3 regions of the Streptomyces griseoaurantiacus genome follow, and region 3 is predicted to be linked to each of the others. Evidence: predicted binding sites of a transcription regulator. Region 3 holds the regulator's gene; each other region holds the start of a gene.
The links. The regulator HspR, encoded in region 3, represses chaperone genes until heat shock. The targets are predictions, from matches to a motif close to TTGAGNNNNNNNNNCTCAA.

Region 1 (9,597 bases), 2.2 Mb from region 3:
GTACTACGACGAGGCGCCCGTCTACCACGACCCGCCGTCCAACCAGTGGTTCGGCTTCCAGGCGTGGTCGATGGAACGCGTCGCCGAGTACTACCAGCAGACGGGCGACGCCGACGCCAAGGCGGTCCTGGACAAGTGGGTCGACTGGGCGCTGTCCGAGACCACGATCAACCCGGACGGCACCTACCGGGTCCCCTCCACCCTCCAGTGGTCGGGGAAGCCGGACACCTGGAACGCCTCGGCCCCCGGCGACAACAGCGGTCTGCACGTCACCGTCGCCGACTACACCGACGACGTGGGCGTGGCCGCCGCGTACGCCAAGACCCTGACGTACTACGCCGCCGAGTCCGGCGACACGGAGGCGAAGTCGACGGCGAAGGCGCTGCTGGACGGCATGTGGGACCACTACCAGGACGACCTCGGCATCGCCGTCCCGGAGACCCGCGCCGACTACAACCGCTTCGAGGACAGCGTGTACGTCCCCAGCGGCTGGACCGGCACCATGCCGAACGGCGACACGATCGACTCGTCCTCGACGTTCGCCTCGATCCGTTCCTTCTACAAGGACGACCCGGCGTGGTCGAAGATCGAGAGTTATCTGAAGGGCGGCGCCGCGCCCGTCTTCACGTACCACCGGTTCTGGGCCCAGGCGGACATCGCGCTGGCCATGGGCGCGTACGCGGAGCTGCTCGAATGAACCCCCGCTGAGGCTCCGCGTACCGGGTCCCGTCGCCTGGGGACGGGACCCACACCAGGCCGGGCGGCCGCCGCGCACGCGGTGCCGCCCGGCCGTCCATGTGTACTGGCGGAATGTACCGGCGGACGCGGCTCAGTAGTTGCCGTTGGTGATCATGTCGCCGTCGCTGCCGTACACCGTCACGAGCCCGTTGTCCGACTCGTAGCAGCTCGTGAACGCCGAGGTGATCAGCTTGGCGTCGCCCGCGTCGGCGCTCATGAAGCCGCCGGTGAAGTCGGTGAAGACCTCGGCCGCGTCGAGGATGTCGTTCCTCTTGTCGGTGCCGGTCACCTTGGTGACGTGCGCGACGGCGGCCTTCTCGCCGGCGGTGCCCTTCTTGGCGACGCAGGCCTTGAACCGGTCGGCCTGGCTGCCGGTCGACTTCGCGTCGGCCTTGTCGCCCTCGCCGTCCTTCTTGTCGTCCTCGGCGTCGCTCTTCGTGTCGTTCTTGGCGTCGCTCCTGGCCGTGTCGTCCTTCGCGGAGTCGTCCTCGGCCTGGCTGCTGGAGGCGGTGCTCTTCTTGCCGTCGTCGTCCCCGCCGCCGACCGCGGCCACGACGATGCCCAGGACCACGAAGAGGGCCAGCACACCGAGACAGGAGAATCCGACGATCCTGCCGGTGTTCCGGCGGGGCGGCTGCGGCATCGGCGGCGGAGTGCCCCAGCCGGGCTGCTGCTGGTACTGCGGGTAGGGCGGCTGCCCCGGGTTCTGCTGGTGGACCGGCGGCTGCGGGTACTGCGGGCTCTGGCCCTGCCGCGGGTCCTGCGGGTTGTGCGGGTGCTGCGGGTTCACGGTCCCCCCATGGAGAAATTGTGGTGCACGTGGGTGACTCGTGTAACGCTCGATTGGTTGCAGGGTGAGACCCAGATCACTCTTACGTGGGTACGGGCCCCTGAGGCCTGTCGGCCGGGGCGGGGGACGCCGGATCAGTACCGCTCGCGGTGCGCCTTGAGCACGTCCCGTGTGCGGGCGGCCGAGGCGGCCTGGGCGGACATGTGGTCCAGGACCTCCAGGTGGGTGGCGACCTCCAGGCGGTTGTCCAGGTAGAGCGCACCCGTGAGGTACTCGCTGTAGACCATGTCCGGCAGTTCCGGCTGGGCGAAGCGGAACAGGGTGAAGGACGTGTACGTGCCCGGGTGCGGACCGGCGGCGAACTCCGCGACCTGGAGCGTGATCCCGTCGTCCTCGGACGCCTCGAGGAGCCGGTCCACCTGGTCCCGCATCACCTCGGGGCGCATGCCGACCGGCCGCAGCAGTGCCGTTTCGTCCATGATGACCCACAGGTGGGGCGCGTCCGTGCGGTCGAGCAGCTTCTGCCGGTGCATCCGCAGCGCCACGTGCCGTTCCACGTCCTGAGGGCTCGTCTGGCCGATCGTGCCGGCCTCCATCACGGCCCGCGCGTAGTCCTCCGTCTGCAGCAGCCCGGGCGCGAAGTGCGGCTCGTAGGAGCGGATCACGCGCGCCGCGCCCTCCAGGCTGACGTGCATGCTGAACCAGTCGGGCAGCACGTCGTGGTACCGCTGCCACCAGCCGGGCTCGTTGGCGTCCTCGACCAGGGCGACGAAGGCGGCGACCTCGGGCTCGGGGACGCCGTACGTGGTGAGCAGCACCTGGACGTACGGGATCTTGAGCGTCACCTCGGCCATCTCCATGCGCCGCACGGTGGCCGGGGCGACCCGCAGTACCTGTGCGGCCTCCTCCCGGCGCAGCCCCGCCGCCTCGCGCAGCTCCTGCAGCCGTCGGCCGAGCACGACCTGGCCCACGGTGGGCGCGGCCCGCCGTTCGCTCACGCCACGCCTCCCCACGTGCCGAAGTGTGCGCGCGGTGTGGCGTTCCCGGAAACAAGCCTCCACCGCTGCACGCATGAGATCATGTCATCCGATCGGAATGCCAGTCCCCCGAGGTGCCCGGCCGTTGTCAAGGGCGGGCCCGCGCCGGGGTCTTCGGGTGAGGAGCGAGGTCATGGCCGTCGAACCGCTGTCCCGGACGGAGATCGACAACCGGTTGGCCGACCTGCCCGGCTGGTCGCTGACGGAGGGCCGGCTCACCCGCGTCTACCGCCTCGGCTCCCACTTCGCGGCCACCGCGATGGTCGTGCACATCGCCCAGGTCCAGGAGGAGCTGAACCACCACTCCGACCTCACCCTCGGATACGACACGGTCGCGCTGGCGGTGCACACGCACAGCGCCGGCGGCGCCGTCACCGCGCTGGACTTCGGCCTCGCCCGCCGGGTGGAGGACCTCGCCCCCGTGCACGGCGCCCGCTGAGCCGGAGGGGCACACGGACAGAGAGGGCGGGCGTGCTCGACTACGACCAGGAGGCCGAGCGCTACGACGAGCTGCGCGGCGGTGAACCCCGGGCGGCGGCCGCGGCCGAGGGCGTCCTCGCGCTGGTGCCGGACGGGGCGCGCACGCTGCTCGACGCGGCGTGCGGCACGGGCATCGTCACCCGCAGGCTCGCCGAGGCCCGGCCCGGCCTGCGGGTCGTGGGCTCCGACCTCTCCCCCGCGATGGCCCGGCGGGCGGCCGCGCGGCTGCCCGGGGCCGTGGTGCGCGCCGACAGCCGGCGGCTGCCCTTCCCCGACGGCCGCTTCGACGCGGTCGCCACGGTGTGGCTGCTGCACCTCGCCCCGAGCGCGGAGGACGTACGGGTCCTGGTCGCCGAGTGCGCGCGGGTGCTGGCGCCGGGCGGGGTGTGGGTGACCACGGCCGACAAGGGCGCCGCGCACAACGTGGGCAGCGACATCGACGCGGTACTGGCCTCCCGGCCGCCGAGCGAGGCGCGGGACGCCGCGGACACCGTCACGGCGTGCGCGAGGGAGGCGGGACTCGTACCGGCCGGACGGGGCGGCTTCCGGGGACACGGGCAGGGGCGCAGTCCGCGGCGGACGCTCGCGGACCTGCGCCGGGGGTGGTTCATGACACTGCCGCCGGGGGACGCGGCGACCGAGTCGTTCGCGACGCGGCTGGCCGCGCTGCCCGACCAGGACCGGCCGCGTCCCGACCCGCGTTTCACTCTGCTGGCGTTCCGGCGGCCGGACGGGACGGCCCGGCCCGGGAGTTGACGAGGCGCCGGGGTTCGGTGACCGGGGGGGCACCCCGGTCACGCCGCGCCCTTGCCGCCTCCCTTTCGCGCCTCGCCCTCGCCGTCCTCGCCGTCCCCGCCGTCCTCGTCCACGATCTCCGCGTCCACGACGCCCTCGGCGCCTTCCGACGGTTCGGCACCGGGACCGGCTTCGGGTCCGGAGGCGGTCGCCGCCCCGCTCTCCTGGTACATCGCCTGTCCCACCCGCTGGCTCACCGTCGCGAGTCGCTCCACCCCCGCCCGGAGGGCGGCCGTGTCGGGCTCGCCGTTCAGCAGGGCCTTCAGGTCCGTCACCGCCGACTCCACGTCCGCCTTGACGTCCGCCGGTACGCGGTCCTCGTTCTCCCCGACGAACTTCTCCGTCCGGTAGACGAGTTGCTCCGCCTGGTTGCGCGTCTCGACCGCCTCGCGCCGCTCGCGGTCCTCCTCCGCGTAGCTCTCCGCGTCGCGCATCATGCGGTCGATGTCCTCCTTGGGGAGGGCCGAGCCGCCGGTGACGGTCATCTTCTGCTCGCGCCCGGTCGCGAGGTCCTTCGCCGAGACGTGCATGATCCCGTTGGCGTCGATGTCGAAGGCCACCTCGATCTGCGGGACGCCGCGCGGGGAGGGCGGCAGGCCGGTGAGGTCGAAGACGCCGAGCTTCTTGTTGTAGGCGGCGATCTCGCGTTCGCCCTGGTAGACCTGGATGCCCACGGAGGGCTGGTTGTCCGCGGCGGTGGTGAAGATCTCCGAACGCCGGGTGGGGATCGTGGTGTTGCGCTCGATGAGCTTGGTCATGATGCCGCCCTTGGTCTCGATGCCGAGGGACAGCGGGGTGACGTCGAGGAGGAGGACGTCCTTGACGTCGCCGCGCAGGACGCCCGCCTGGAGTGCCGCGCCGACGGCGACGACCTCGTCGGGGTTGACGCCCTTGTGCGGGTCCTTGCCGGTGAGTTCCCTGACCAGTTCGGTGACGGCGGGCATCCGCGTGGAGCCGCCGACGAGGATGACGTGGTCGATGGCGGAGAGCTTCACCCCGGCGTCCTTGACGGCCTGGTGGAAGGGACCCTTGCAGCGTTCCAGCAGGTCCGCGGTGAGGTCCTGGAACTGGGCGCGGGTGAGCGTCTCCTCCAGGTGCAGCGGGCCGGCGGACGAGGCGGTGAGGTAGGGAAGGTTGATCGTCGTCTCGGAGGAGCTGGACAGCTCGATCTTGGCCTTCTCCGCGGCCTCGCGCAGCCGCTGGACCGCCATCTTGTCGGCCCCGAGGTCGACGCCGTGGTGCGCCTTGAACCGCTTCACGAGGTGGTCCACGACCCGCTGGTCCCAGTCGTCGCCGCCCAGGTGCGTGTCGCCGTTGGTGGCCTTGACCTCGATGACGCCGTCGCCCATCTCCAGGAGGGACACGTCGAAGGTGCCGCCGCCGAGGTCGAAGACGAGGACGGTCTGCTCGTTCTCCTTGTCCAGCCCGTACGCGAGCGCGGCCGCCGTCGGCTCGTTGATGATGCGCAGCACCGTGAGGCCGGCGATCTCCCCGGCCTCCTTGGTGGCCTGCCGCTGGGTGTCGTCGAAGTAGGCGGGCACGGTGATCACGGCGTCCGTGACGTCCTCGCCGAGGTAGGACTCGGTGTCGCGCTTGAGCTTCTGCAGGACGCGGGCGGAGAGTTCCTGCGCCCGGTAGCGGGTGCCGTCCACGGAGCCCTGCTCAGGGAAGTGCCAGTGCGGGTCGCCCATGTACCGCTTGACGGAGCGCGCGGTGCGCTCGACGTTCGTCACCGCCTGCCGTTTGGCGACCTCCCCGACGAGGACCTCCCCGTTCTTCGCGAAGGCGACGACCGAGGGGGTCGTCCGCGCGCCCTCCGCGTTGGCGACGACCGTGGGATCACCGCCCTCCAGTACCGCCACCACCGAGTTCGTCGTTCCGAGATCGATCCCGACCGCACGCGTCATCGCCGTACCCCTTCCGACCGGTTTCCGTCCCCGCGCCCCTCCTGCGTGCCCTACCTACCAGCACAAAACTTGAGCGGGTCATTGTCAACCCATCTTTCGGCCCCTTCCCGCCCCCCGGACGCCCGGCGGCCGGGTACCCCGCGGACGGCGGAAGCCGCGCCCCCGGGTGCGGGAACGCGGCTTCGATGGTGTCGGCGAACCGTCAGGCGAGCTTCGCCGAGAGGGTGATCTCGGTGCCGGCGAGCGCCTGGCTGACCGGGCAGTTCTTCTTGGCGTCCTCGGCGGCGGCGGCGAACCCGTCGGCGTCCAGGCCCGGGACGGTGCCCTCGACGCTCAGGTGGATGCCGGTGATGCCCGTGCCCGGCTGGAAGGTGACGTCGGCCTTCGTCTCGATCCTGGTGGGCGGGGTGCCGGCGCCGGCCAGGGCGTGCGAGAGCGCCATGGAGAAGCAGCTCGAGTGCGCGGCGGCGATGAGCTCCTCCGGGCTGGTCTTTCCGTTGGCCTGCTCGGCGCGCGAGGCCCACGTCACCGGCTGCTCGCCGATGCCGGAGGAGTCGAAGGTGACGACACCCTTGCCCTCGAGCAGGTTGCCTTCCCAGGCGGTGTGCGCGGTGCGCGTGGTTGCCACTGTGCGTCCTTCTTTCGAGACGGTGCGGTCCGGTGCGGACCGGGTGAACGAGGTGGTTCAGCTGGTTCCCTGCACGGGTACCGGCCCCATCCGATCACATTCCCGTGCGACGCACCCGCTCGTTCAGGCCGCCCGCTCGTCGGCGTCGTCGCCGGTGGCCGCGCGGTCCCGCCCGGCGGGCCGGGGGACGACGGTGCCCCGGCCGGGGCCGAGCGGGATCTGCGGGCCGTCGCACTCGCGCAGCCAGCGGGCGAGCACCCGGTGCACCTCCTCCGCGCCGACCAGCTCGGCACCCTCCGCGACGGGCGGACTGAACTCCAGCGGCGACAGCAGGAAGGGCCGCCCCTGCGCGCCGCCGAGGCCGCCGTGGGAGCCGATCTGCTCCTCGAAGGCGAGCACCTCGCCCTCGGCCGGGTCGTACCAGGAGTTGACCATGATGTCGGCCGTGTGCGGGAAGGAGTGCGTGCGCCGTACGGCCTCGGCGGCGCCGGGGCCGAAGTCGGCGAGCGGGCCGGGGTGCGCCTCGCTCAGCTCGTCCACGGGCACCTCGGCGCCGTGCGCGGCGAGCACCACCCCGCCGTGCTCCTCGCTGCGCACCAGGAGGAAGCCGATGCCGGGGTGGTTGGCGAGGGTGGAGAGCAGCGCGGGGTGGCGCCGGTCGATCTCCTCCTTGCTCATCCGGTGCGGCACGTCCGGGAAGGAGACGAGGCCGAGGTTGCCGGAGGCGAGCACCACGGGTTCGCCCGCCGGGCGGGGCGCGGGCCGGCCGTCCTGGCGGGCGGGAACGCAGGCGGTGTGCCGCGGCCGGTCGGTGTCCTCCTCCACGGGGCGGCGCAGCGCGGCCCGTACGGCGGCGCGGGCCTCGGCGCCGCTGTGGGTGCGCTGGGCCCGGCGCGGCACGGGCAGTCCGCAGCCGGCCCGGACCAGGTCGCCGAGGCCGAGGCCGTAGCGGGTCTGGAAGGTCTCGCCGGGGCTCTGGCCGTGGTCGGACAGGACGACGATGCGGTACGGGCGCGGTGCGCGCTCGGCGACGTGCGCGATGAGGGCGAGGGCCCGGTCGAGCCGGGCGAGCACCTTCCCGGCGTCCCTGCTGTGCGGACCCGAGTGGTGGGCGACCTCGTCGTAGGCGACCAGGTCGGCGTAGACGGCGGTGCGGCCGGCCAGCATGTCGCCCATCACCGCGGCGACGACGACGTCCCGTTCGACGACGGTCGCGAAGGCGCGGATGAGGGGGTAGAGCCCGCCCCGGCCCACCCGGGGCCGCTCCTTGCGCAGCCGGGCGCGGGTGGACTCGGTGATCTCGCGGCACACCTCGGCCACGAAGGACAGGGCGGTGCGCACGGCGTTGGCGGGGTCGGAGAAGTAGGCGAAGTAGCCCGCGCGGGAGCGGTTCGCCCGGCCGCGGCGCCGGATGGCGATGGACAGCACCAGGGCCTGCTCGCCGGCGCCGCCGCTGAAGAGGTTGCCGCGGCTGGCGCCGTCGACGGCCAGCAGGCCGGCGTGCCCGGCCCGTTCCTCGGCCCGGCGCTGGAGATCGGCGGCGCTGGTGGGCCGGTTGGCGACGACGGTCTCGCCGGTGTCCTTCTCGTACCAGCGGAAGGCGGGGACGTCGTGGTTGGAGCCGTGCAGGATGCCGAGCTGGCTGGCGCCGGTCTGGCTGGACCAGTCGGTGCGCCAGGGGATCAGCCGGTGGGTGGGGGCACTCGCGGCGGCGTCCTGGGCGGGCGCGGTGCCGGGGACCGTGGCGGGGGTGACGACGGCGTCCTCGCTGCCGTCCCGGCGTGCGGCGGGGACGCCCGGCGTGCCCGCGCCCACGCCCAGCCAGCCGGCGACGGTGGGCATCAGGCCCTTGAGCACGGCGTCGGTGAGCACGTCGTGCCCGACGCCGTCGAGCTGGAGGAAGACGGTGCCCGGGGAGGACGGCCCGGTCCGCGCGGCCGCGCGGCGGCGCCGGCGGTCCGCGAGCCGGTACAGGCGTCTTCGGTAGGCGTCGTCGTCCCGCACGGCGAGGGCGGCGCCGGTCGCCGAGGCGACGGCGGACATCACGGCGGCGACCACCACGGCGGTCTCCGGGGCGGCCTCGCCGCGCCCCGAGGGGTTCAGCCGGAGGGCGACGAGGAGGAGGGAGCCGTTGAGGAAGAAGACGAGCAGGCCGAGGACGAGGGCGGGGACGAGGAGGAGGAGCCGGACCAGGAGCGGCCAGACCAGGGCGGAGAGCAGGCCGAAGACGCCGGCTCCGGCGGCGGCGGTGACGGCGATGCGGGTGGCGCTGTCCCCGGTGTCCGACTGGAGCTTGAAGTCGGGCAGGATTCCGGCGAGGAGAAGCATCGTGAGGGTGGAGACGGCCCATACGGTGATGCTCCGCAGGGCGCCGCGGAACAGGCTCCGCCAGTGTTCGCGCCGCACCGTTCCGCTACCTCGCTCTCCGGCCGCGGGTCGCCCGCGCCTTCGCATCAGCGTGCCACAGGCGCGGTGCCGGCCCCCGCCGCCCCTGCCCCGGGTGCGGGCGGGCGGGTGCGCGGGCGGCCCCGTCAGCGGCCGTCGTAGCCCGCCGTCGGCATCGAGAGGCGTCGGTGGACGCGGGCCTTCGCGTCCGCGTCGTAGGCGGGCTCGGCCCGGCCGACGGTCTCCATGCGCACCCCCCGGCGCGCGCACTCGGCCGCGAACTCCTCCACCGAGGCCAGCGCCCGCTCCAGCACCCGCCGGCTCGGCGCGACGAACAGGTCGACCTGGCCCGCCTCGACGTCCGACCAGAGCGCCCCGTGGTCCGGGCGCAGGCCCCGGACGAGGAGCTCCCGGGTGATCACATAGCCCCGTTCCGCCGCCCAGCGCGCGCACATCGCGTGCTGGCTGCGGGAGTCGACGAGGAAGGGGTCGGCGTCCAGCTCCTCCAGCGGGGTCAGGCTGGCGATCGCCGCGACTCTCAGGGGCGTGGCCTCCGCCCCCCTCGCGCGGCGAACCGGGGAGCCGGGGCGCGGCAAGTCCGGGGCGGTACGCGGGTCTCCCATGGTGTCCCCCCTCACCTCAGGGTTTCGCCGCCGACCCTACCGCTGCGCGTAGGCTCGGGGGGAGTCGCACGAGGGGAGCAAAGGGAGTGCCGGTGGAGATCACCTGGTGGGGTCATGCCACCTGTACGGTCGAGGACTCCGGCACGCGCGTGCTGACCGACCCCCTCTTCGCCCGCCGGCTCGCGCATCTGCGCCGCCGCCGGGGCGCACCGCC
Region 2 (9,597 bases), 1.0 Mb from region 3:
ATCTCGTCCAGCGGGGCGGTCAGCGAGTGCGCCACGAACTGGGTGATCAGCAGGGTGGCGATGACCGAGAAGACGGTGATGAAGCGCAGCTCCGTCGCGGTCCGCACGGCGATCATCAGCAGACCGGTGGTGATGAAGACGGAGACGACGACCAGCGTGCCGAGCTTCGTCTTGACGGAGAAGGGCCACACGCCGCGCCGGGGGCGGGGATCCGCGCCGTACCCGGCCGTGCCTCCCGCCCTCGGGCCGCGCCCGGCGCTCCGGCCGGCCTGGCCGCGTCCGGGGCGCGTTCCGCGCCCCGCGGCTCTCGCGTTCCGCGCGCCCGCCCTGCGCCCCGCCAGGCGGGCGAGGACCGCGCCCCGGCGCGTGCCACCGGCACCGCTCATCGCTTCCAGCCCCCTTCGGCTGCCCGGCTCCCGCGGGTCCGGCGGCGCCGTCGCCGGGGCCGGGGGTCGGGAGCCGGGTGGGAAAGTCCGCTCAGGGCGTCGGCGTCTCCAGCGCGTAGCCCACACCGTGCACGGTGCGGATCCGCTCCGCACCGATCTTCCGCCGCAGCGCCTTGATGTGGCTGTCCACGGTCCGCGTCCCGGACGCGTCCGCCCAGTCCCAGACCTCGGCGAGCAGCTGCTCGCGCGACAGTACGGCACGCGGGGTGTTGGCCAGGCACACCAGCAGGTCGAACTCGGTGGGCGTGAGGTGGACGTCCTCGCTGCGCACCCGGACCCGCCGCTGCGCGTGGTCGATCTCCAGTTCGCCCAGGCGGAGGATGCCCGAGCGGGGAGTGGTCGCGGCGAGCGCGGCCCGCTCCACCCGGCGCAGCAGCACGTGCACCCGGGCGGCCAGTTCCCGCATGGAGAACGGTTTGGTCATGTAGTCGTCGGCGCCGACGCCGAGCCCGACCAGCATGTCGGTCTCGTCGTCCCGCGCGGTGAGCATGAGCACCGGCACCGGGCGCTGGGCCTGCACGCGGCGGCAGACCTCGAGCCCGTCGAAGCCGGGCAGCATGATGTCGAGGATGAGCAGGTCGGGCTGCCAGGCCTCGGCGGTGTCCACCGCGGACGGGCCGTCGCCCGCCGTTTGCACGAGAAATCCCTCGGCGCGCAGACGGGTCGCGATGGCGTCGACGATCGTCTGGTCGTCCTCGACCACCAGGACCCGGCGCTGAGCGCCGTTCGTCGTCGCCGTGCCGTTGTGGGAGGTGTGTGTCTGCTCCATCGCCCGCCCCTGGGGTTGCTTTCCGGAATCCGTGGGGTGATCCCATGTCTGCGGAGACGCGTCGTTGCTCCTTGAATGATCCGCGTCAGGGGAGCAGCGTACGGGCAGTAACACCGGCTCGGCTATCCAGGGCGGACTGCCAGGTGGACCACGTCGGGAACGCCCCGGGCAACGGGGATCTCTTCGGTACGCACCTGCTGGAACCCGGCATTCCGTAGAGTTCCTTCAAATTCCGGAGAGGGCTGCGCGGACCACACGGCGAGCACCCCGCCGGGCCTCAACACCCTTGCGCAGGCTGCCAGTCCGGAGGGCGAGTAGAGGGTCTCGTTGTCCTCGGTCACGGTCCAGGCGGGGCCGTTGTCGATGTCCAGGCAGAGGGCGTCGTATGTGTCCGATGTCTCATTGACGTAAGCGACGAGGTCCGCCGCGAGGATGCGGGTGCGCGGGTCGGCGAGGGCGTCGGCGGTGAGGGGTGAGAGCGGGCCCGCGCGGTGCCAGTCGATGACGGCCGCCTCGCGTTCGACCACCGTGATCGGTCCCCAGCGGGGGTCGGCGGAGGCGTGTGCGAGGGAGAACCCGACCCCGAGGCCGCCGATCAGGACGGCGGGAGAGGGGCGGCTCCCGCCGGGGGCGGCCGGGGCTTCGAGGGCTTCGAGGGCGGCGTCGACGAGTCGGCGTTCGGAGCGGCCGTCGGAGGTGTCCATGAGGAAGCAGCCGTTGGCGATGATCTGGAGATGGGCGCCGTGCCGGCGCAGGGTGATCTCGCCGTGCGGGCCGGTGCGGTGGTCGAGGGTGACGGGGGCCTCGGTGTCGGGGTGGGACATGGGGCCATTGTGGGCGACGGGCGGGGGCGACCCGGAGGGTTTTCGCCCCGGGCGGGCGCGGAACCGCCGACGTCACGAGGGTGCCGGGGTCTGATCGCTGTGGGCGAACGCGGCCGGCGGAACATTCGGGGGCTCACATGCATTGAGTCGGCATAGCTCAACTTCGATGTCGAGAGGAAGATCATGGCTGCTGAGACTGTGTCCTCCCCGTCGTCTCCGGACGCGCCTTCCGCCCTTCCCGTCCTGCCGCTCGACGACGAGGTCGTGCTGCCCGGCATGGTCGTCCCGCTGGACCTGAGCGATTCCGAGGTGCGCGCCGCCGTGGAGGCCGCCCAGGCCGCCGCCGGCACCACCCCCGGCAAACCCCGGGTGCTGCTGGTCCCGCGCATCGACGGCACCTACGCCGCCACCGGCGTGCTCGGCACCGTCGAGCAGGTCGGCAGGCTGGCGGACGGCGACCCCGGGGCCCTGGTCCGCGCCCGGAGCCGGGTGCGGATCGGCGCCGGCACCACCGGCCCGGGCGCCGCGCTGTGGGTCGAGGGCACCCGCGTGGCCGAGAACGTGCCCGAGCCGCTGCCGGGGCACGTCACCGAGCTGATGAAGGAGTACAAGGCCCTCGCCACCACCTGGCTGAAGAAGCGGGGGGCCTGGCAGGTCGTCGACCGGGTGCAGGCCATCGACGACGTCGCCGCGCTCGCCGACAACTCCGGCTACTCGCCCTTCCTGGCCACCGAGCAGAAGGTGGAGCTCCTGGAGACCGCCGACCCGGTCGCCCGCCTGAAGCTCGCCACCCAGCACCTGCGCGACCACCTCGCCGAGCAGGACGTCGCCGAGACGATCGCCAAGGACGTCCAGGAGGGCGTCGACAAGCAGCAGCGCGAGTTCCTGCTGCGGCGCCAGCTCGAGGCCGTCCGCAAGGAACTGCGCGATCTGGGCGGCGAGAAGGACGGCGAGGAGTCCGACGACTACCGCGCCCGCGTCGAGGCCGCCGACCTGCCCGAGAAGGTCCGCGAGGCCGCGCTCAAGGAGGTCGACAAGCTGGAGCGGTCCAGCGACCAGTCCCCCGAGGGCTCCTGGATCCGCACCTGGCTGGACACCGTCCTCGAACTGCCGTGGAACACGCGGACCGAGGACGCCTACGACATCCAGGGCGCCAAGGCGGTGCTCGACGCCGAGCACTCCGGCCTTGGGGACGTCAAGGAGCGGATCACCGAGTACCTGGCGGTGCGCAAGCGCCGCACCGAGCGGGGGCTCGGCGTGATCGGCGGGCGGCGCGGCGGCGCCGTGCTCGCGCTCGTCGGCCCGCCCGGCGTCGGCAAGACCTCGCTCGGCGAGAGCGTCGCCCACGCGATGGGGCGCGAGTTCGTCCGCGTCGCCCTCGGCGGTGTGCGCGACGAGGCGGAGATCCGCGGCCACCGGCGCACCTACGTCGGCGCGCTGCCCGGCCGCATCGTGCGGGCGATCAAGGAGGCCGGCTCGATGAACCCGGTCGTCCTCCTCGACGAGATCGACAAGGTCGGCTCCGACTTCCGGGGCGACCCGGCCGCCGCCCTCCTCGAAGTCCTCGACCCCGCGCAGAACCACACCTTCCGGGACCACTACCTGGAGGTCGAACTCGACCTGAGCGACGTCGTCTTCCTGGCCACCGCCAACGTCCTGGAGGCCATCCCGGAGGCGCTGCTCGACCGGATGGAACTGGTCCGGCTCGACGGCTACACCGAGGACGAGAAGGTCGTCATCGCCCGCGACCACCTGCTCCCGCGCCAGCTCGAGCGGGCGGGCCTGGCCGCCGAGGAGGTCACGATCGACGAGAGCGCGCTGCGCCGGCTGGCCGGGGAGTACACCCGCGAGGCGGGCGTGCGCACCCTGGAGCGGTCGATCGCCCGGCTGCTGCGCAAGGTCGCGGCCCAGCACGAACTGGGCGACCGCGAGCTGCCGTTCACGGTCGGCGCGGAGGATCTGCGCGCGCTGATCGGACGGCCGCACCACGTGCCCGAGTCCGCCCAGGACCCGGCCGAGCGCCGGACCGCCGTGCCGGGTGTCGCCACCGGGCTCGCGGTCACCGGGGCGGGCGGCGACGTGCTGTTCGTGGAGGCCTCGCTGGCCGACCCGGAGACGGGCGCGGCGGGGCTGACCCTGACCGGTCAGCTCGGCGACGTGATGAAGGAGTCGGCGCAGATCGCGCTGAGCTTCCTGCGCTCGCACGGCGCGGAGCTGGAACTGCCGGTGGGCGATCTGAAGGACCGGGGCGTGCACATCCACTTCCCGGCGGGCGCGGTGCCGAAGGACGGCCCGAGCGCCGGTGTCACGATGACGACGGCGCTGGCCTCGCTGCTGAGCGGGCGGCTGGTCCGCACGGACGTGGCGATGACCGGCGAGGTCTCGCTGACCGGGCGGGTGCTGCCGATCGGCGGCGTGAAGCAGAAGCTGCTCGCGGCGCACCGGGCGGGCGTGACGACGGTGATCATCCCCAAGCGGAACGAGGCCGATCTGGACGACGTGCCGGCCGAGGTGCTGGAGAAGCTGGACGTGCACCCGGTCACGGACGTCCGGCAGGTGCTGGAGCTCGCCCTGGCGCCGGCGGACGTCGCCTCGGACACGGTGCCGGCCGCCGCGTGAGGACGGCCGTCACCTGAGTGACGTGAGGACGGCCCTCACCCGAGCGAGGGGGCGGCGGAGCGGGAACCCCCCGCCCCGCCGCCCCCTTGTCCTGTCGCCCTGTCGTTCGAGGGCCCCCTCTCGGGGCCCTCAGCCGTTCGCCAGCGCCCGCACCCGGTCCAGGGCGCCGTTGAACTTGTCGTGGTCGCCGACCGTGGGCCCCGAGGACGTGTACTGCCACATGGTCTGGAAGGACCATCCGGCCGGGAGGGTGCCGACCGAGGAGGCGTAGCGGGCGATCCACAGGGGGTTGGTGGCGCCGAAGCCGCCGTAGTCGCCGGTGCACTGCGTCCACCAGCTCGTGGCCGTGTAGAGCACGGCGTCCCGGCCGGTGCGCGCCTTGTACCGGTTCAGGAAGTCCCGGATCCAGCTCACCATCCCGTCGGCCGACTTGCCGTAGCAGGCGTCCCCGTACGGGTTCCATTCGATGTCGAGCGTGCCCGGCAGGGTCTTGCCGTCGCGGGACCAGCCGCCGCCGTGGTCGACGAAGTAGTCGGCCTGGGCGGCGCCGGACGTCGTGTCCGGGGTCGCGAAGTGGTAGGCGCCGCGGATCATGCCGACGTCGTAGGAGCCGTTGTACTGCTGGGCGAAGGAGGGGTTGGTGTAGTACGTCCCCTCGGTGGCCTTGGTGTAGGCCCACCGCACGCCGCTGTTCCAGAGAGTGGACCAGGAGACGCTGCCCTGGTGGCCGGAGACGTCCACGCCCTCGGTCTGGGTGGCGGCGGTGGGCGCGGGGGTGCCGCCCCGGCCGTCGTGGGCGAGGACGCCCATGCCCATGTGGGCGGTGCCGCGAGCGGGGGCGGCGGCGTCGGTGGCCCCGGCGGGGTGGGCGGCGAGCAGGGGGAGTGCCGTGAGGGCGAGCGCCGCGGCGACGAGGCGCGGGGCGCGGGATCTCCGCTTGTGCACGGGCATGACTTCCTCCGAGTGGGGTCGGTGGTTCGGTCTGGCGTGCGCATGTCATTTTTCGGTGGAAGGTCCTGGCGGCGGACGACGCTACGCACGTAGACCCGGACAGGGAAGGGGGGCCGGGGGCCGCCGATGGTCTACGCCTGCGAAATACTGGCGGAACTGCGGCGACGGCCACGCGTGGCGGAAACTTTCAGTACGGCGAAACAAGCGGAACCAGCCCGGGAGTGCGGACGTGCACGAGGACGGAACGAGTCAGGACGGAACCGGCGCCGTCCGGACGGCACCGGTCGTGGACGGCGGAGGCCAGGCCCCGCCCGAATTCCTCGCCCTGGAGAGGGAGTTGACCGTTCTCATGCGGCGCGCCCGGTCCCAGCAGGGCGAGATGGCCCGCGAGGTGCACCCCGACCTCGAACCCGCCGCGTACGGACTCCTCGTCCGGCTGGAGGAGTGCGGCCGGCAGCGGGCCACCGACCTCGCCGCCTTCGTCGGGGTGGGCAAGGCCACCATGTCGCGCCAGCTCCGGGCACTGGAGGACCTCGGCCTCGTCGCCCGCGAGCCCGACCCGGCCGACGGCCGCGCCTGGCTCGTCCACCTCACCGAGGAGGGCGGCCGCCGGGTCGCCAGTGTGCGGGTGGCGCGCAGGGCGCGGTACGTGCGCAAGCTCGCGCACTGGGACGCGCGCGAGGTGGCCGAACTGGCGAGGCTGCTGCGCGAGCTCAACCAGGGGATCTCCGGACGGGAGGAGGAGGCCCCGTAGCCCGCCGGACCCGTAGCCCGCCGGACCCGTAGCCCGCCGGCCCCGTTGGCCGGCGCCCGCCCTCACAGCTCCACGAACACCACGGTCGCGTCGTCGTGCGTCTTCGCCCCGCCCAGCCGGACGCGGGCCTCGGCGTCCCCCCGCTCCAGCTCCCGCACCCGCTCCACCAGCGCCGCCGCGCCCCGCCCGCGCACCACCGCGAACAGCTCCGCCCAGTCGCCCTCGCCGAACGTCTCCGTCCACCGCGCCGCCCCGTCCGACAGGGCGGCCACCGCGCGCACGGACCCCCTCGGCACGGCTCCGCTCACCGCCCGTCGCGCCACCGCCGGGTCGGCCGCCGCCGTGAAGAAGCCGCCCTCCTTGTTGCGCAGCGTCCCGTCCACCACCGCCGCCGACCTGAGCGCCGCGCGCGGCAGCCGGGCCAGGCGGTCGTCCAGGACCGGGGTGACCGTGCCGTCCGGCGCCTCCAGCAGCAGTACCGCGTCGCACAGGACCAGGTACTCCACGACCGCCTCGTCCCAGCGCGCCGCGGCGACGGTCGCCTGAGGCGTGCGCGGGTGAGAAAGGTCACAGGTCGCGGCGTGCGCCTCCGCCGTGCGGGAGATCGCCGCGGACAGCACCCCGGGCAGCGTCAGATCCCGTCGGGAAACGGACAGTTCGGTCAGGGCGCCGCCCAGCCGGGCGCAGTACCACGGCACCGAGTGCGCGCACCCCGGCGCGACCGCCGGCGGGGTCACCCCGTCCAGCACCGCCAGCGCGCCGCCCTGTCCCGAGGCGGGCAGGGCGAGGGCGGTGAAGTCCTCGTTGGGGCGGTCGGGACCCGCGGGCTCCGAGATGAGTTCCGTACGCATCCGGCCAGTCTGCACGAGCCCTTCACAGGGTCCGCAAAAGCCCGCCATTCGCCGCCGGACGGGCACGGACACCCGCTCCCACCGCCGGTTTTGGCACCGATTGACAGCATCCGGTGAAACGTGGCGGCGAATATTGCCAAAGCGCGGCGCCGACGTCCAACCGGCCCGCCGCGGACCGTCGTGGCACAGGCCGGAGGAACTTGCCCGCCAACTCCCCGCCGGGGTTCACTCCTTCGGGTGGCGGGCCGGGCGAAGTGGGGCCACTGCCCAGCGTCACTGGGAGGGTCGGGAGCCGTACCGGGACGACCCTCCTCCCGTGACGGGACGTCACCCGGGCCCTTGGTAGACGAGTCAGGAATGCGAGCACCGGTGCAGAAAACGCGGCCTCGGCGCCCAGGCAAGCAGACGCCTCCCGCACAGGACGGCGCCTCCTCCGAGTCCGTGGGAAGGGGACGGCCCACGCACGTCCGCAACCGGCTGATCGTCGCGGTGGCCGTGGTGGCCGCCGCCGTCGCCGGTGCCGGCGCGCCGAGCGTCCTCGCCGCCTCGGGCGACCTCAACGACTCACAGAGCCTCGTCACCCTGGGCGAGCAGACCCGTGACGCGCTCTCCCTCGCCCACGCGCTGGCCGACGAGCGGGACCAGGTCACCGCCTTCGTCGCCGCCGGGCGCCCCCGGTCCGAGGCGCCGGGCGAACAGCGCAGCGCCCGCGTCGACCGGCAGGTCGAGGAACTGCGCGCCGACCCCGACCTGCCCGAGGCGCTGCGCACCGCCCTCCAGGACGTCGCCGCCGCCCGCCGGGCCGCGCTCACCGGGAAGAGCACCGCCCTCGAGACCCACCGCGCCTACACCGAGGTCCTCGGCGAACTGCACGCCCTGGCCGAGGATCTCGCCGAGAAGCTGCCGCCCCGGGCCGGGGGCGGCGACCACGCCCTGGCCTCGCTCGACACCGCCGTCCAGCAGGCCGCCGCCGCCCGCGGGCTGCTGCTCGCCGCGCTCGCCGTCCCGCACGGCACGCACACCGTGATCGACCCGGTCACCGGCCTGCCGAGCACCAGCAGCACCGGGACCCCCGCCGAGGCCAAGCAGCGCGACGCCCTCACCGCCGCCGCCCAGCAGGCCGACGTCCGCTCCGACGCGGCCGTCGCCGACTTCCGCGACACCGCCGGCTCCGCCGCGAAGAACACCTACGACACGACCGTGACCGGGCCCGAGGTGGCGAGCGCGGAGAAGTACCTGACCCGCCTCACCGACCAGCCCACCTTCTCCGACAGCGAGCTCAACACCAGCGCCACCAAGCTGGAGACGGCCCTGTCCGCCCGCGTCGAGGCGATGCGCGGCGCCGAGTCCTCCCTCTACGAGCGCCGCGGCAAGGACCTCGAACACCTCCGCGACGAGGACGTCACCTCGCTGGAGATCCGCGTCGCCGTCCTCGGCGCGCTCGTCCTGCTCGCCGTCGCCATCGCCACCGCGCTCGCCCGCAGCCTCACCCGCCCGCTCGCCGTCCTGCGCAAGGGCTCCGCGCGGCTGGCCGGCGACCCGGCGGGGGAGGAGCCGGTCAAGTTCACCGGCCGCAACGACGAGTTCGCGCAGGTCGTCCGTTCCGTCAACGCCCTGCACGCGCACGCCGTCTCCCTCCAGGAACGCGTCGGCACCCTGGAGTCCGACCGCAAGCACCTCATCGAGAAGCGCCAGAGCGTGGCCGACGAGCGGCAGCGCCTGCGCGAGGAACTCGAGGCGGCCACCGGCCGGCTGGAGGAGGCCCGCGGCACCGTCCACGGCACCTTCGTCAACCTCGCGCTGCGCACCCTCGCCCTCGTGGAACGCCAACTCGGCGTCATCGAGGGGTTGGAGGAGCGCGAGCAGGACCCCGAGCGCCTCGGCACGCTCTTCAAGCTCGACCACCTCGCCACCGTCATGCGCCGGCACAGCGAGAACCTCCTCGTCCTCGCCGGCGCGGAGCACGGGCAGCAGCACGCCGGGCCCGTGCCGCTGGTCGACGTGGTGCGGGCCGCCGTCAGCGAGATCGAGCGGTACGACCGCGTCCGCATCGCCGCCCTGCCGCCGCACGCCCATGTCACCGGCTTCGCCGCGGACGACCTCTCGCACCTGCTCGCCGAACTGCTGGAGAACGCCACCTCGTTCTCGCCGCCGGACGCCTCCGTGGAGATCTCCGGCTGGCTGCTGGAGAACGGCGAGGTCATGCTCTCCGTCCAGGACGAGGGCATAGGCATCACCCCCGACCGGCTGACCCGCCTCAACGCCCGGCTCACCGGCTTCGACCCCGAGCGGCCCTACGGGAGCGAGGACGGCGAGGGGCTCGGGCTCGGCCTGTACGTCGTCGCCCGCCTCGCCCACCGGCACGGGGCGCGGGTGCGGTTGC
Region 3 (9,597 bases):
GAGAAGGGGGCGGCGGCCCCGGCCGGGGACAGTGACCGCACGGCGGGTCTGACGGCGCAGCTGGACCAGGTGCGCACCGCGCTCGGCGAGCGCACCGCGGACCTCCAGCGGCTGCAGGCCGAGTACCAGAACTACCGGCGCCGGGTCGACCGCGACCGGGTCGCGGTCAAGGAGATCGCCACGGCGAACCTCCTGTCCGAACTCCTGCCCGTGCTCGACGACATCGGGCGGGCGCGGGAGCACGAGGAACTGGTCGGCGGCTTCAAGTCGGTGGCCGAGTCGCTGGAGACGGTGGCGGCCAAGCTGGGTCTGCAGCAGTTCGGCAAGGAGGGCGAGCCCTTCGACCCGACGATCCACGAGGCGCTGATGCACAGTTACGCGCCGGACGTCACCGAGACGACGTGCGTGGCGATTCTGCAGCCGGGGTATCGCCTCGGTGAGCGCACCATCCGCCCCGCGCGGGTGGCGGTCGCCGAGCCGCAGCCCGGCGCGCAGACGGTCAAGGCGGACTCCGCCGAGGGCGCCGAGGCGGGCGACGAGGCCGCCGACGCTGCCGGCACCGCCGTCGACAACAAGGAGAACGGTGGCCCGGACGAGGGCTGAGTTCGTACGCGGAAGGAAGGAGGGACGTCGAGGATGAGCACCAAGGACTTCATCGAGAAGGACTACTACAAGGTCCTCGGCGTCCCCAAGGACGCCACCGAGGCCGAGATCAAGAAGGCGTACCGGAAGCTCGCCCGCGAGTTCCACCCGGACGCCAACAAGGGCAACGCCAAGGCGGAGGAGCGTTTCAAGGAGATCTCCGAGGCGAACGACGTCCTCGGCGACCCCAAGAAGCGCAAGGAGTACGACGAGGCCCGGGCCCTGTTCGGCAACGGCGGTTTCCGCCCGGGCCCCGGAGCCGGCGGCGGAACGTTCAACTTCGACCTGAGCGACCTCTTCGGAGGCGGCGCCCAGGGCGGGGGTGGCGGTGCGCAGGGCGGCTTCGGCGGCGGACTCGGTGACGTCTTCGGGGGCCTGTTCAACCGCGGCGGCGCGGGCGCCGGCGCCGGCACCGGCACGCGCACCCAGCCGCGGCGGGGCCAGGACGTGGAGTCCGAGGTCACGCTGAGCTTCACGGAGGCGGTCGACGGCGCCACGGTGCCCTTGCGGATGTCCAGCCAGCAGCCCTGCAAGGCCTGTTCGGGCACCGGCGACAAGAACGGCACACCTCGCGTGTGCCCGACCTGCGTCGGCACCGGCCAGGTGGCGCGGGGCTCCGGCGGCGGCTTCTCGCTGACCGACCCGTGCCCGGACTGCAAGGGCCGCGGCCTGATCGCCGAGGACCCCTGCGAGGTGTGCAAGGGCTCGGGCCGCGCGAAGTCCTCGCGGACCATGCAGGTGCGTATCCCGGCGGGTGTCAGCGACGGGCAGCGGATCAGGCTGCGCGGCAAGGGCGCCCCCGGCGAGCGCGGCGGTCCGGCGGGTGACCTCTATGTGGTCGTCCACGTCGGGACGCACCCGGTGTTCGGGCGCAAGGGCGACAACCTCACCGTCACGGTCCCCGTCACCTTCGCGGAGGCGGCCCTCGGCGGCGAGGTGCGGGTGCCCACCCTGGGCGGGCCGCCGGTCACCCTGAAGCTGCCTCCGGGCACGCCCAACGGGCGTACGATGCGCGCCCGGGGCAAGGGCGCGCTCCGCAAGGACGGCACGCGCGGGGACCTGCTGGTCACCGTGGAGGTGAGTGTGCCCAAGGACGTGTCGGGGAAGGCTCGTGACGCGCTGGAGGCGTATCGCGAGGCGACCGCGGGGGAGGACCCGCGGGCGGAGCTGTTCGAGTCCGCGAAGGGAGCATGAGGACGCCATGGACACATCCGGCCGTCGTCGCAATCCGTACGAGCTGACGGAAGAAACCCCGGTGTACGTCATCTCGGTGGCCGCACAGCTCTCGGGGCTGCATCCGCAGACCTTGCGCCAGTACGACCGGCTGGGTCTGGTCTCGCCCGACCGCACCGCCGGGCGCGGTCGCCGCTACTCGGCCCGCGACATCGAACTGCTCCGCCAGGTGCAGCAGTTGTCGCAGGACGAGGGCATCAACCTGGCCGGCATCAAGCGGATCATCGAACTGGAGAACCAGGTCGCCGCGCTCCAGCAGCGCGTGGCCGAACTCCAGTCGGCGGTCGAGGGCGCGGCGGCCACGATGCGGCAGCGCGAGGCCGCGGTGCACGCCTCGTACCGGCGGGACCTGGTGCCGTACCAGGAGGTGCAGCAGACCAGCGCGCTGGTGGTGTGGCGTCCCAAGGGCCGGCCTTCGCAGCCCACGGACTGACGGACAGGCCCCTTCGGGGGCGATCCGGTGAAAGAGCCGGGAGACCGCAGGGTCTCCCGGCTCTTCGCGTTCCCGGGGCGCTTCCTCCGGAGGCTTGCCCCGATTCCCCGTCGTTTCTGTGTTGTTGTGAACCTGCTTGCGACTCGGGCTCATTGGTGTGATTGCATGAACAAGGCGCATGACAAAAGCACGGTTACTCCTTGATCATTCACGGATCTCTCACAGGGGAGCTGTTGCCATGTCGTTAACCGGTACTCCTTGACGGTGAGTGCCGCGTCCGCGTTGGCTTTCAGCCACATGGCTCACGAACGCCCCCCCTGTCCGGAAGGCACCTGATGTGAACACTCGTAACACCGGCAAGACCGCCGCGCGTCGCACGTTCCTGGCGCTCTCCGCCGCGGCCGCCGCCCTGTCCCTGAGCGCCTGCGGCGTGATCGACGGCGTGGGCAGCGACGACGCCTCCGCGACGCCGAAGAAGGGCAACGACATCACGGTGGGCCTGCTTCTCCCGGAGAAGGAGAACCAGCGTTACGAGAAGTTCGACTACCCGATCATCAAGGACCAGGTCGGCGTCCTGACCAAGCACCAGGGCAAGGTCGTCTACGCCAACGCCCTGCAGGACGCCGAGCGGCAGAGCGCGCAGATGGAGGGGATGATCCACGACAAGGTGGACGTCATCCTGCTCGACGCCGTGGACGCCAAGAGCATCGAGCCCGCCGTGCGCAAGGCCAAGGACGCGGGTATCCCCGTCATCGCCTACGACCGGCTGGCGCGGGGCCCGATCGACGCGTACATCTCCTTCGACAACGAGCTGGTCGGCCAGGTGCAGGGACGGGCGGTCGTCGAGGCGCTCGGCACCAAGGCCGGTACGAGCAAGATCGTCATGATGAACGGCTCGAAGACCGACCCGAACGCGGGCCAGTTCAAGGAGGGCGCGCTCAGCGAACTCGAGAACAAGGTCAACATCGTCAAGTCCTTCGACACCGTCGACTGGAAGCCGGAGAACGCCAAGCGGAACATGTCGCAGGCGATATCCGAGGTCGGCCTGGACAACATCGCCGCGGTGTACTCCGCCAACGACGGCATGGCGGGCGCGGTCATCGACGCGCTGAAGGAGGCCGGCGCCGGCAAGATCCCGCCGGTCACCGGGCAGGACGCCGACCTGTCGGCCGTGCAGCGGATCATCGCGGGCCAGCAGTACATGAGCGTCTACAAGCCGTACCCGGAGGAGGCCACCAACGCCGCCGAGATGGCGGTGGCCAGGGTGCAGGGGCGCTCCATCGAGTTCGACGCGCTGACCCGCGACTCGGTCGACAGTCCGACGCACCAGAAGATCCCGGCGATGCTGGTCCAGGTGGTCGCGCTGACCAAGGACAACATCCAGGAGACGGTGCTGAAGGACAGCATCTACACCGTCAAGGAGCTGTGCACGGCCAAGTACAAGGCGAGCTGCGACCACCTCGGTCTCGAGTAGCGCGCGGCGTGCGCGCCGTCCCCGCGACGGCCCGTCAGGGAGCCCGGTGGTCACCGACCGCCGGGCTTCCGCGCTGTCCGGGCCCTTCCCCGCCGGGTCGCGGAGGGGAAGGGGAAAACCGGCCTGATCGGCGGGGATCGCGGGCAGGTTGGGGAAGGGACCGTGTTGCGGAGGCGGGCGGGTCCGCGCATAGTTGCGCTGCGCGGCAACCCGCGGGCGGTACGGAAGCCCGGGAACGGCGCGGAGAGTCGAGGGCGGGAGCCAGGGGTGGGAGATGGCCGTGCACGGGACGGACACGCATCCGCACGGTGCTGACGACCTGTGCGAGGCCGGCCACCACGTGTACTCCCGGGCCGTACGGCGGGGCCGTGTCCCGCGCACGGACGCCGACCCGGTGCCCTGCCTGGTCGAACTGGCGCTGCTGCACCCCGATCCGGACGACATGGACTGGCTCGTCCCGACCCCGCCGCAGGAGGTCATGACCCGGCTGCTGCGCGGACTGCACGCCGAGGTGAGCGCCAGCCGCACCCGGGTGGGCGCGGCGGTGGCCGCCGTGGAGTGGTACGCCGGGCTCGGCGGCCGTGAGCAGCCCCCGGCCGAACGCTCCGCGATCCGGGTGCTGGACGGACTCCCGCGCATCCGGGCGGCGGTGGACGAGGCGACCGCCGCCTGCGTCTCCGAGGTGCTCACCGTGCAGCCGGGCGGCATCCGGCGCGAGGACGAACTCGCCGAGGGGCTGCACCGGGGGCTGGAGATGCGCCGGCGCGGGGTGCGGATGCGGGACCTGTACACCCATGTCGCCCGGCACGGGCAGGGGCTGCACACCTACCTGGAGCTGGTGGGCGAGGCGGCCGAGGCGCGCACGCTGGACGAGGTCACCGAGCGGCTGATCCTGTTCGACCGCACGGTCGCCTTCATCCCGGCCAACGCCGACCGCACGGTGGCCCTGGAACTGCGGCACCCCGCGCTCGTCGAGTACCTGGTCACCGTCTTCGAGCGGCTGTGGCGCCTCGCGATCCCGCTCACCTCGCCGCTGCCCAAGACCGGCATCGACGGCATCACCCACCGCGAGCGGTCCATCGCCGCGCTGCTCGCCGAGGGGCACCAGGACGCGGCGGTCGCGGAGCGGCTCGGGATCAGCGTGCGCACCTGCCGCGCGCACATCGCGCGGCTGTCGGAGACGCTGGGGGCGGCGAGCCGGACCCAGTTGGGCGTGCGGATCGCCCAGGCGGGCCTGGACGGCCCTCGGAGCGCCCCCGGGCTCCTCCCGGTCCCCGCCCCGGCCGGAGACGCGCGTACGGCGCGCTGAGGGGCGTACGGGGGCCGCGGCGCGCGGAGGGTGCGGGCCGGCGTGCCGGGGAGGTGCGGGCCGGCCTGTGGGGGAAGGCGCGGCGGTGCCGGCGCGGTTCCCGGGCGGGCCTCAGTGGTCCCGCTCCAGGATTCCCGACTGGGCGATCAGATAGCCCAGTTGGGCCCGGCTGCCGCTGCCCAGTGCGGCCGCGAGCTTGGCGATGTGCGCGCGGCAGGTGCGCACGTTCATGCCGAGGCGGCGCGCGATCGCCTCGTCGACGTGCCCCTCGATCAGGAGTTTCGCGATGGACCGCTGCACCCCCGTGATGCCCTCGGGCGTCGACTCGTAGGGGACCTCGTCCATCAGCGGCGTCGCCCGCTGCCACAGGTGCTCGAAGACCTTGATGAGGTACTGCACGAGCCCGGGGTGGCGCAGTTCGAGGGCGACCTGGTTGTCGTCCTGGGCGGGGATGAAGGCGACGGTGTCGTCGCAGATGATCAGCCGTTCGATGAGCTGTTCCAGCGTGCGTATCTCGATCTTCGCGCCCGCCATCTGGTCCACGTACGCGAAGGTGCTCTGGCTGTGCCGCACGGTGTGCTGGTAGAGGGTGCGCATCGACAGGCCGCGTTCTATCAGCGGCTTGCTGCGTTCCAGCGCCTGGCTCAGGATGTGTTCCGGACGGCTGCCGCCCGGCTGCACGGTGAGCACCTCGGTGCGCGCCTCGGCCACGGCCACGTCCAGCGCGGTGTGGATGCGGGCGTTGCCCTCCAGCACGGTGATGGCGTGGGTGGTGGCGGGTTTCTGCGCGCTGAGCGCGAGAAAGGGCTGGAAGGCGTCCGCGAGGTCGAGGGTGAGCCGCCGGCGGTCCTGGATCTCGCGTTCCAGCGGCTGGATCTGCTGGGCGAGCGCGATCGAGGGGGGAACCGGGCGCAGCCAGTCGGCGTCGTCCGGATCCGGGTGCAGGAGCGCGAATTCGAGCAGGCAGGGAGCGGGCTCCACCTCCGCCCGGGAGATGCGCCCGGAGCTCAGCGCGGTGGCGTAGAGACGGGAACCCTCGGGGCAGAGTTCTGTCACGCCGTGAGGATGTGTCGGTTTTGTGCGCTTTGTCGGCAAATCTCCACCCCCCAGGGTCCTGAACGTGCAGGAACATGATGCATCGCGTCTGTGGCATTGACGTGCCTGAATGAGCCATCGTCTTCCTCAGACGGGGGGAGAGGAAGCCATCAAGTGAGGACGAAGCCGACCATGAAGAAGAAAATGCTTCGCTCGGTGCTTGCCACTGCCGTCGTCGCGCTCGCGCTGGCCGGTGGTGCGGCTGCCGGTCCTCTCGACGTCGGCTGGGGCACCTCGGCCCGTACGGCGTCGACCACGACGGTGCAGTCCGCCGGCCTGGGCGACGTGGGCTGGGGAGCGGTGACCTCCGCCGATGACGGCGACGTGGGCTGGGGCGTCTCGCCCGCCGACGACTCGGGCGACGTGGGCTGGGGCGTGGCTCCGGCCGCCGGCTCCGGCGATGTCGGCTGGGGATTCAAGGCCGTCTCCGGTGACGTCGGCTGGGGAGCACCGGTCGCCTCCCCGGGTGATGTCGGCTGGTCGGCACCGACGGAAGCGGAAGCATGACGACTCCGCCCGACGACCGGTCCTTCCGGCGCGAGATGGCCACCGCCTACCGCTCCGGCTGGCACTTCATCGACCTCGTCACCGCGATCCCCCACCCCGGTGACTCGTTGATGGTGACCGTGTTCGGAGAGCCCGTCGTCGTCACCCGCGACGAGGACGAGGACGTACGGGCGTACCGCTGTCTGCGACGGCCTCGGGGGGCGCCGCAGCCGGTCAGGTGCGCCATCCGCTACGGAATGATCTTCGTCAATCTCGACCGGCGCGACCACCGGCTGGACGGGACCGACACCCCCGACTCCCCCCACGAGGTACCCGACCTGAGGACCATCTCGGCCACCCCCCGCAGTGCCTGACGCGATTCCCCCGTCGTAAAAAGATCGCTCAGGCGCTTCCCCCCGCAGCGGCGTCACCGTGACCTGAACACGGTGACGCCGCTGCATTTTGTGGGGAACCCTCCTGGTATGGGTCTGCCCCGGATCGCCCACGGATGGCCGAAATCTTGCCCGCTTCGCCGGTACCCCCGCCTCTGCCGGGGTACCGGCGAGGCGCGTGCCCTCCCGGCTCCCGCCCTGAGCGGAGTAGACTCAACTTTGTCGACGTTGCTCACGTCATACCGAGTTCGAGGAGGGACACGCGACCGTGGACGCCGAGCTGACCAACAGGAGCCGGGACGCGATCCACGCGGCCGGCAACCGGGCCGTGTCGGAGGGGCACCCGGACCTCACGCCGGCCCATCTGCTCCTCGCGCTGCTGGAGGGGCAGGACAACGAGAACGTCATCGACCTGCTGGCCGCGACGGGCGCCGACCAGGCCGCCGTGCGCACGGGCGCCGAGCGCGCGCTGGCCGCCCTGCCCAGCGTCACCGGCTCCACCGTCGCGCCGCCGCAGCCCGACCGCGAGCTGCTCGCCGTCATCGCCGACGCGCAGTCCCGCGCCAAGGACCTCGGTGACGAGTACCTGTCCACCGAGCACCTGCTCATCGGCATCGCCGCCAAGGGCGGCCGGGCCGCCGAGGTGCTGTCCGGGCAGGGAGCCACCGCCAAGAAGCTGCTGGAGGCCTTCCAGCAGTCCAGAGGAGGACGCCGGGTGACCACGCCCGACCCGGAGGGCCAGTACAAGGCCCTGGAGAAGTTCGGCACGGACCTGACCGCCGCCGCCCGCGAGGGCCGCCTGGACCCGGTGATCGGCCGGGACCAGGAGATCCGCCGCGTGGTGCAGGTGCTCTCCCGCCGCACCAAGAACAACCCCGTGCTGATCGGCGAGCCCGGCGTCGGCAAGACCGCCGTCGTCGAGGGCCTCGCCCAGCGCATCGTCAAGGGCGACGTGCCCGAGTCGCTGAAGGACAAGCGGCTGGTCTCCCTCGACCTCGGCGCGATGGTCGCGGGCGCCAAGTACCGCGGCGAGTTCGAGGAACGCCTCAAGACGGTCCTCGCCGAGATCAAGGACTCCGACGGGCAGGTCGTCACCTTCATCGACGAACTGCACACCGTCGTCGGCGCGGGCGCCGGCGGCGACTCCGCCATGGACGCCGGCAACATGCTCAAGCCGATGCTGGCCCGCGGCGAACTGCGCATGGTCGGCGCCACCACCCTGGACGAGTACCGCGAGCGGATCGAGAAGGACCCCGCCCTGGAGCGCCGCTTCCAGCAGGTGCTGGTCGCCGAGCCCTCCGTCGAGGACTCCATCGCGATCCTGCGCGGGCTCAAGGGCCGCTACGAGGCCCACCACAAGGTGCAGATCGCCGACGCCGCCCTGGTGGCCGCCGCGACCCTCTCCGACCGGTACATCACCTCCCGGTTCCTGCCCGACAAGGCCATCGACCTCGTCGACGAGGCCGCCTCCCGGCTGCGCATGGAGATCGACTCCTCGCCCGTCGAGATCGACGAGCTCCAGCGCGCCGTCGACCGCCTCCGCATGGAGGAACTGGCGCTCGACAAGGAGACCGACGCCGCCTCCCGCGACCGTCTGGAGCGGCTGCGCCGCGACCTCGCCGACAAGGAGGAGGAACTGCGCGGGCTGACCGCCCGCTGGGAGAAGGAGAAGCAGTCCCTCAACCGCGTCGGCGAGCTGAAGGAGAAGCTCGACGACCTGCGCGGCCAGGCCGAGCGCGCCCAGCGCGACGGCGACTTCGACACCGCCTCCAAGCTGCTCTACGGCGAGATCCCCGACCTGGAGCGCGACCTGGAGGCCGCCTCCGAGGCCGAGGAGGAGGTGTCCCGGGACACCATGGTCAAGGAGGAGGTCGGCTCCGACGACATCGCCGACGTCGTCGCCTCCTGGACCGGCATCCCCGCCGGCCGCCTGTTGGAGGGCGAGACGCAGAAGCTGCTCCGCATGGAGGAGGAGCTCGGCAGGCGGCTCATCGGGCAGGGCGAGGCTGTGCGGGCCGTCTCCGACGCCGTGCGCCGCAGCCGGGCCGGCATCGCCGACCCCGACCGCCCGACCGGCTCCTTCCTCTTCCTCGGCCCCACCGGCGTCGGCAAGACCGAGCTCGCCAAGGCGCTCGCCGACTTCCTCTTCGACGACGAGCGGGCCATGGTCCGCATCGACATGTCGGAGTACGGCGAGAAGCACAGCGTGGCCCGGCTGGTCGGCGCGCCCCCCGGGTACGTCGGCTACGAGGAGGGCGGCCAGCTCACCGAGGCGGTGCGCCGCCGCCCGTACAGCGTGGTGCTGCTCGACGAGGTGGAGAAGGCCCACCCCGAGGTCTTCGACGTCCTGCTCCAGGTGCTCGACGACGGCCGCCTCACCGACGGCCAGGGCCGCACGGTCGACTTCCGCAACACCATCCTGGTGCTCACCTCCAACCTGGGCAGCCAGTTCCTGGTGGACCCGCTGACCAGCGAGGCCGAGAAGAAGGAGCAGGTCCTGGAGGTGGTCCGGGCCTCCTTCAAGCCCGAGTTC

Region 1: the regulator HspR is predicted to act here: its motif matches at 5,817-5,835, upstream of dnaK (molecular chaperone DnaK).
Region 2: the regulator HspR is predicted to act here: its motif matches at 2,182-2,200, upstream of lon (endopeptidase La).

Annotation. Positions count from the first base shown of each region.
Region 1 covers NZ_CP108326.1:6,161,186-6,170,782, reverse strand. Annotated here, with positions in the region: gene OHB09_RS27315 (glycoside hydrolase family 48 protein) at 1-697, shown strand, start outside; gene OHB09_RS27310 (hypothetical protein) at 830-1,528, opposite strand; gene OHB09_RS27305 (helix-turn-helix domain-containing protein) at 1,663-2,526, opposite strand; gene OHB09_RS27300 (4a-hydroxytetrahydrobiopterin dehydratase) at 2,699-3,004, shown strand; gene OHB09_RS27295 (class I SAM-dependent methyltransferase) at 3,037-3,801, shown strand; gene dnaK (molecular chaperone DnaK) at 3,840-5,747, opposite strand; gene OHB09_RS27285 (OsmC family protein) at 5,950-6,375, opposite strand; gene OHB09_RS27280 (alkaline phosphatase family protein) at 6,499-8,703, opposite strand; gene OHB09_RS27275 (hypothetical protein) at 8,907-9,383, opposite strand; gene OHB09_RS27270 (MBL fold metallo-hydrolase) at 9,470-9,597, shown strand, end outside.
Region 2 covers NZ_CP108326.1:4,978,364-4,987,960, forward strand. Annotated here, with positions in the region: gene OHB09_RS22285 (HAMP domain-containing sensor histidine kinase) at 1-191, opposite strand, end outside; gene OHB09_RS22290 (response regulator transcription factor) at 478-1,215, opposite strand; gene OHB09_RS22295 (spermine/spermidine synthase domain-containing protein) at 1,338-2,039, opposite strand; gene lon (endopeptidase La) at 2,223-4,658, shown strand; gene OHB09_RS22305 (lysozyme) at 4,788-5,609, opposite strand; gene OHB09_RS22310 (MarR family winged helix-turn-helix transcriptional regulator) at 5,839-6,363, shown strand; gene OHB09_RS22315 (hypothetical protein) at 6,426-7,214, opposite strand; gene OHB09_RS22320 (sensor histidine kinase) at 7,572-9,597, shown strand, end outside.
Region 3 covers NZ_CP108326.1:3,948,189-3,957,785, forward strand. Annotated here, with positions in the region: gene grpE (nucleotide exchange factor GrpE) at 1-603, shown strand, start outside; gene dnaJ (molecular chaperone DnaJ) at 637-1,836, shown strand; gene OHB09_RS17635 (heat shock protein transcriptional repressor HspR) at 1,844-2,308, shown strand; gene OHB09_RS17640 (sugar ABC transporter substrate-binding protein) at 2,646-3,782, shown strand; gene OHB09_RS17645 (helix-turn-helix transcriptional regulator) at 4,057-5,091, shown strand; gene OHB09_RS17650 (hypothetical protein) at 5,203-6,147, opposite strand; gene OHB09_RS17655 (hypothetical protein) at 6,319-6,693, shown strand; gene OHB09_RS17660 (Rieske (2Fe-2S) protein) at 6,690-7,046, shown strand; gene clpB (ATP-dependent chaperone ClpB) at 7,333-9,597, shown strand, end outside.